3 regions of the Streptomyces sp. NPDC045022 genome follow, and region 3 is predicted to be linked to each of the others. Evidence: predicted binding sites of a transcription regulator. Region 3 holds the regulator's gene; each other region holds the start of a gene.
What was found. The regulator HrcA, encoded in region 3, represses chaperone genes, less so after heat shock. The targets are predictions, from matches to a motif close to TTNGCACTCNGNNNNNCNGAGTGCNAA.

Region 1: groES (co-chaperone GroES) is a predicted target of HrcA. The motif match lies at 1,126-1,152, and genes of this name have one in related genera.
Region 2: groL (chaperonin GroEL) is a predicted target of HrcA. The motif match lies at 1,164-1,190, and genes of this name have one in related genera.

The regions. Positions count from the first base shown of each region.
Region 1 covers NZ_JBWKIR010000014.1:167,198-169,459, reverse strand. The annotation lists gene groL (chaperonin GroEL) at 1-549, opposite strand, end outside; gene groES (co-chaperone GroES) at 671-979, opposite strand; gene AC07C1_RS24955 (polysaccharide deacetylase family protein) at 1,274-2,095, opposite strand; gene AC07C1_RS24950 (polysaccharide deacetylase family protein) at 2,092-2,262, opposite strand, start outside.
Region 2 covers NZ_JBWKIR010000007.1:84,945-87,206, reverse strand. The annotation lists gene groL (chaperonin GroEL) at 1-1,001, opposite strand, end outside; gene AC07C1_RS15080 (cold-shock protein) at 1,309-1,512, opposite strand; gene AC07C1_RS15075 (ubiquitin-like small modifier protein 1) at 1,957-2,235, opposite strand; gene thrC (threonine synthase) at 2,232-2,262, opposite strand, start outside.
Region 3 covers NZ_JBWKIR010000003.1:54,440-56,701, forward strand. The annotation lists gene AC07C1_RS06395 (MBL fold metallo-hydrolase) at 1-387, opposite strand, end outside; gene hrcA (heat-inducible transcriptional repressor HrcA) at 551-1,567, shown strand; gene dnaJ (molecular chaperone DnaJ) at 1,568-2,262, shown strand, end outside.

The DNA of each region.
Region 1 (2,262 bases), on a different contig from region 3:
CAGACCGAAGGTGTTGGACTCCTCGACGGTGATGACGCCGTCCTTGCCGACCTTGTCCATCGCCTCGGCGATCAGCTCGCCGACCTGCTGGTCCTGGGCGGACAGCGCGGCCACGGCGGCGATGTCGGACTTCTCGTCGATCGGGCGGGCCGTGGCGAGCAGCTCGTCGGAGACGGCCTTGACCGCGGCGTCGATGCCCTTCTTCAGGGCGGCCGGGGAGGCACCGGCGGCGACGTTCTTCAGGCCCTCGCGGACGAGCGCCTGGGCCAGCACGGTGGCGGTGGTGGTGCCGTCACCAGCGATGTCGTTGGTCTTGGTGGCCACCTCCTTCACCAGCTGGGCGCCGAGGTTCTCGAACGGGTCCTCGATCTCGACCTCGCGGGCGATCGTGACACCGTCGTTGGTGATGGTCGGGGCGCCGAACTTCTTGTCGATGACGACGTTGCGGCCACGGGGGCCGATCGTCACCTTCACCGTGTCGGCCAGCTTGTTGACGCCGCGCTCGAGGGCGCGACGGGCGTCCTCGTCGAACTTCAGGATCTTCGCCATGACAGCGGGAGCCCTCTCGAAATCTGTGGGTGAAAAAACGAACTGCGCCCCGGGCGCCCGGCTTCTTAGGTGGTCGCGGGGGCCAGGGGCGCAGCTGGGAGCAACTGAGTGCTCGAGGTGATTACTTCTCGATGATCGCGAGGACGTCGCGAGCCGAGAGGACGAGGTACTCCTCGCCGTTGTACTTCACCTCGGTGCCGCCGTACTTGCTGTACAGCACGACGTCGCCGACCTTGACGTCGAGCGGAAGACGCTCGCCGTTCTCGAAGCGGCCCGGGCCCACGGCGAGGACGGCGCCCTCCTGGGGCTTCTCCTTCGCGGTGTCCGGGATGACCAGGCCAGAGGCGGTGGTCTGCTCGGCGTCGAGCGGCTGGACCACAATGCGGTCCTCGAGCGGCTTGATGGCAACCTTGGAGCTGGTGGTCGTCACGATCCGACCTCCCCCTTCGGAGATCTCACGGGGTTAACTGTCTGAGGTGGCGACCAGGTGGATCCGTCGTCGCGGGTGCCGGACCTGCCCGTCGCTTTGTTGGCACTCTCACCTGCTGAGTGCCAGAGCCGAGACTATGACCGGGGTTAGCACTCGGTCAAGCGGAGTGCCAATCCGGTGCGGCGCGTCGGCCGCGTTCGGGCCCGTCGGGGTGTCCGGCGGCCGGTGTTCGCCCCGCCGTCCTCGCTGTCTTCATCGCCTTGGCCGTCTTCGCTGTCTTCGCGGCCGGTTCGTTCAGTTCAGGTAGTCCTCGAGCCGCCCCACCGTCAGCCCCCGCTGCTGCACCCGCCGCAGGACCCGGGTCGTGCGTTCCCTCAGCGGCGGGCCCGTGGACTCGTCGGGGCCGACCAGGACGATGTCGCCGGGGCACAGGCGGTGGTCGCCCCGGGTGAAGACGAGGTCGGCCGGGGTCATCGCGGCGCGCCACAGGACGACCGTGGAGATTCCGCAGTCGGCCGCCGCGCGCAGGGTGGTGGTGTCGTACGCGCCGTAGGGCGGGCGGAAGAGGCGGGGGCGGACACCGAGGCGGGCGTCGAGCCGCGCCTGCTGGCCGCAGATCTCGGCGCGCTGCCCGGCGTAGGGCTGTCCGGCGAGCGCGCGGTGGTCGAGGGTGTGGTTCTGGATGCCGGCGCCCAGCCTGTGCAGCCGGGCGAAGTGGCCGTACCCGGGACCGGCGACGCTGTCGGTGAGGAAGAGGCTGACGGGCAGCCGGAGTTCGCGCACCATGTCGACGAAGCGCGGGTCCTTCTCGGCGCCGTCGTCATAGGTGAGGAAGACGACCCGGTCGTGAGTGGGGACGTGGTCCACGACGCGGGGCAGGGTGTGGCCCCCGGTGTGGGGGCCGAGGCCGAGGGGCCGGGTGGCGGGGCGGGGCGGGCGGCGCAGGGGCTCGGCCAGGCCCCAGTGCCGGTAGGCCCGGTCGGCGGCGGGGCCGTTCGGGCGTACCCCTTGGGCCGCTTTCTTGCCGAGGCGTTCGATGGGGTCCACGGACTGCGCGCAGCCCGCGAGGAGGAGGGCGGAGGCGAGGAGCGCGGCCGGCCCCCGCGCCCGCCTCACAGGTAGTCCTCCAGGCGGGCCACGGCGTAGCCCTCGCGCGTGACCTTGTTCAGGAAGCGGCGCATGTCGTCGACCATCGTGCCGTCCCAGTCGTCCCGGCCGCGGAAGTGGGTGAGGACGATGTCGCCGCGGCGCAGCCGCTGGTCGTCCTCGCGGTACTCCCAGTG
Region 2 (2,262 bases), on a different contig from region 3:
GCACCGTCGACGATGGTGGTCTCGTCCTTGGTGATGACGACCTTGCGGGCGCGGCCCAGGAGGTCCAGGGTCGCGTTCTCCAGCTTGAGGCCGACCTCCTCGGAGATGACCTCGCCGCCCGTGAGGATGGCGATGTCGCCGAGCATGGCCTTGCGGCGGTCGCCGAAGCCCGGGGCCTTGACGGCGACGGACTTGAAGGTGCCGCGGATCTTGTTGACGACCAGGGTCGACAGGGCCTCGCCCTCGACGTCCTCGGCGATGATCAGCAGCGGCTTGCCCGACTGCATGACCTTCTCCAGGAGCGGGAGCAGGTCCTTGACCGAGGAGATCTTGGAGTTGGCGATGAGGATGTACGGGTCCTCGAGCACCGCCTCCATGCGCTCCATGTCGGTCGCGAAGTAGGCGGAGATGTAGCCCTTGTCGAAGCGCATGCCCTCGGTGAGCTCCAGCTCAAGACCGAAGGTGTTGCTCTCCTCGACGGTGATGACGCCTTCCTTGCCGACCTTGTCCATGGCCTCGGCGATCAGCTCGCCGATCTGGGTGTCGGCGGCGGAGATGGACGCGGTGGAGGCGATCTGCTCCTTGGTCTCGACGTCCTTCGCCTGCTCCAGCAGGGCGGCGGAGACGGCCTCGACGGCCTTCTCGATACCGCGCTTCAGAGCCATCGGGTTGGCGCCGGCGGCGACGTTGCGCAGGCCTTCCTTGACCAGGGCCTGGGCGAGCACGGTCGCGGTGGTCGTACCGTCACCGGCGACGTCGTCCGTCTTCTTGGCGACTTCCTTGACCAGCTCGGCGCCGATCTTCTCGTACGGGTCCTCGAGCTCGATCTCCTTGGCGATGGAGACACCATCGTTGGTGATCGTGGGGGCGCCCCACTTCTTCTCGAGGACGACGTTGCGGCCCTTGGGGCCGAGCGTCACCTTGACGGCGTCCGCGAGCTGGTTCATGCCGCGCTCGAGGCCGCGCCGCGCCTCCTCGTCGAACGCGATGATCTTGGCCATGTGAAGTGGTCCCTCCAGGACTGGGGGTGATTCCTTCGGACCGCGCCCGCGCCCGCGACGGACGGCTCGCCGGCCTCGTGGTTCCTTGCCCCACTTGGCCTGCGGGCCTCACCGACCCGGTCCTTCGTTGTCACTCTCACCTTCAGAGTGCTAACGCAATGATTAGCACTCGGCATGGTCGAGTGCAAGCGCCTCCGGGGGGACAAGGGCGGGGACGGGGGCGCCCGGCCGCCGCGATCAAGGGGGCCCTGGCATGGCGAAGGGCCCGCACCCTGTGCCGGTGCGGGCCCTTCGTCACAAAAAACGTTCAGGCGCTGAGGCGAACCATGTCGGCCTGCGGGCCCTTCTGGCCCTGCGAGATCTCGAACTCCACCCGCTGGCCCTCTTCCAGGGTGCGGTAGCCGTCCATCTGAATGGCGCTGTAATGGACGAAGACGTCCGCACCACCGTCGACCGCGATGAAGCCGTACCCCTTCTCCGCGTTGAACCACTTGACGGTGCCCTGAGCCATGCCTAACTCCCCTATTACTGGCCCTTGCACAGATCCACACTTCGCGGACCCGGGTCAGACCTCACCCCCCATCGGACGGGGGCGTGCGCCGGAACGCGTCGACCGCGGCTGAATGTATCTGTCCAACTGCCGTCTGCAACAGGTCAATCGGACGAGAATTCCGGACGAGCCCGGCCCGGAATCTGCCGAGAATTCATCCGAATTCAGGGCAAGTCGGGCTCCACAAAAGGCACAAAAGCCGCAGAAAACCCGCACACTTTGGCTACTTCTTGTCGGGTTGTGCGGCGAGAATCCAGGGCCCGCAACCTGAAGGCCGCGACCGTGTTCCCCAACTGTACCGCGCTCAATCACACAGAATTGCCCCCTCCGCTTCTCTCACGGGAGGGGGCAATCCGATGAACAATATGTAACTGCTGTTACCGAAGGTAATGATCGGTCATTCGGTCAGCATCCGCCGGCGACGGCCGGAATGATGGAGACACCGGCGCCGTCAGGGGTCTCCGTCTGCAGGCCCTGCTCGAAGCGGACGTCGTCGTCGTTGACGTAGACGTTGACGAACCGGCGCAGCTTGCCCTGGTCGTCCAGCACCCGGGCGGCGATCCCCGTGTGGTTCTTCTCCAGGTTCTCGATGACCTCGGCGAGGGTCGCGCCCTCGGCGGTGACCTCGGCCTGACCGCCGGTGTAGGTGCGCAGGATGGTCGGGATGCGAACGGTCACGCTCATGCGAGGCCAGCCTCTCGGAAGGAGTCC
Region 3 (2,262 bases):
CGGGCTCAGCGCGTCCACCGCCTCGTCCGCGTCGGCCACCGGCAGCCCGTCGCGGATCGCGTCCAGACGCAGTTCCTCGCGTTCGTGGACGAACACCGCGTCCATGCCCACCGCCGCGTACACCTCGGTCCCGGCGAACGCGGCCGCCCCGAAGACATGGTCGAAGTGGGGATGGGTGAGCGCGAGATGCGTCACACGGCCGCCGGACAGCTCCTGGGCCCCGGCCCGCAGCCGGGCCCCCTCGGCCAGGCTCGACCCGGCGTCCACCATGAGCGCCGTACCCTCGCCGAGGACGAGGCCCGCCGTGCAGTCCCAGCCGGGCAGCCGGCACCGCCCGACGCCGGCGGCCAGCCGTTCCCATCCCAGCTCTTCCCAAGTCACCGTCATACGGCGACGCTAACGGTACGAGCCGGTACGGACCGGACCGACCTTGCCCAGTGCGTACCTGACAGCCGTACACTGGGCCGGGGAACGCTGGCACTCACATGGGAAGAGTGCCAGGCGGACGACCCGCAGGGACGAGGGGACGACGTGCTGGAGGTGTGCGCGGATGCTGAGTGAACGCAGGCTCCAGGTGCTGCGCGCGATCGTCCAGGACTATGTGGGCACCGAGGAGCCGGTGGGTTCCAAGGCACTCACCGAGCGGCACAACCTCGGCGTCTCCCCGGCGACCGTCCGCAACGACATGGCGGCCCTGGAGGACGAGGGGTACATCGCCCAGCCGCACACCAGCGCGGGGCGCATCCCCACCGACAAGGGCTACCGGCTGTTCGTGGACAAGCTCGCGGGCGTCAAGCCGATGACCGCGCCCGAGCGGCGGGCGATCCAGAACTTCCTGGAGGGCGCCGTCGACCTCGACGACGTCGTGGCGCGCACGGTGCGGCTGCTCGCGCAGCTGACCCGGCAGGTCGCGGTCGTGCAGTACCCGTCGCTGACCCGGTCCACCGTCCGGCACGTGGAGCTGCTCTCGCTCGCCCCCGCGCGCGTGATGCTCGTGCTGATCACGGACACCGGCCGGGTCGAGCAGCGGATGGTCGACTGCCCGGCGCCGTTCGGGGAGGCCTCGCTGGCGGATCTGCGGGCACGGCTGAACAGCCGGGTCGCGGGCCGCCGGTTCACGGACGTGCCGAGGCTGGTCGAGGACCTGCCGGAGGCCTTCGAGGCCGAGGACCGGGGTACGGTCTCCATGGTGCTCTCCACCCTCCTGGAGACACTCGTCGAGGAGAACGAGGAGCGGCTGATGATCGGCGGCACCGCCAATCTCACCCGCTTCGGGCACGACTTCCCCCTCATGATCCGGCCCGTCCTGGAGGCCCTTGAGGAGCACGTCGTGCTCCTCAAGCTCCTCGGCGAGGCGAAGGACCCGGGCGTGACCGTGCGCATCGGCCACGAGAACGCCCATGAAGGACTCAACTCCACCTCAGTCGTGTCGGTCGGCTACGGTTCGGGCGGCGAGGCGGTTGCCAAGCTCGGCGTGGTCGGACCGACCCGCATGGACTACCCGGGAACGATGGGAGCGGTACGCGCAGTGGCACGGTACGTCGGACAGATCCTGGCGGAGTCGTAAGTGGCCACGGACTACTACGCCGTTCTCGGCGTGCGCCGCGACGCGTCGCAGGATGAGATCAAGAAGGCGTTCCGCCGGCTCGCGCGCGAGCTGCACCCGGACGTCAACCCCGACCCGAAGACCCAGGAGCGGTTCAAGGAGATCAACGCCGCTTACGAGGTGCTGTCGGACCCGCAGAAGAAGCAGGTCTACGACCTCGGCGGCGACCCGCTCTCCCAGTCGGGCGGCGCGGGCGCGGGCGGCTTCGGGGCCGGCGGCTTCGGCAACTTCTCCGACATCATGGACGCGTTCTTCGGTACGGCGTCGCAGCGCGGGCCGCGCTCGCGCACCCGGCGCGGCCAGGACGCGATGATCCGGATCGAGGTCGAGCTGGACGAGGCCGCCTTCGGTACGACCAAGGACATCCAGGTCGACACCGCGGTCGTCTGCAACACCTGCAACGGCGAGGGCGCGGCTCCGGGCACGTCCGCCCAGACGTGTGACATGTGCCGCGGCCGTGGTGAGGTCTCACAGGTCACCCGGTCCTTCCTGGGCCAGGTCATGACCTCGCGGCCCTGCCCCCAGTGCCAGGGCTTCGGCACCGTGGTGCCCACCCCCTGCCCCGAGTGCGCGGGCGACGGACGGGTCCGCTCGCGCCGGACCCTCACCGTCAAGATCCCGGCCGGTGTCGACAACGGCACGCGGATCCAGCTCGC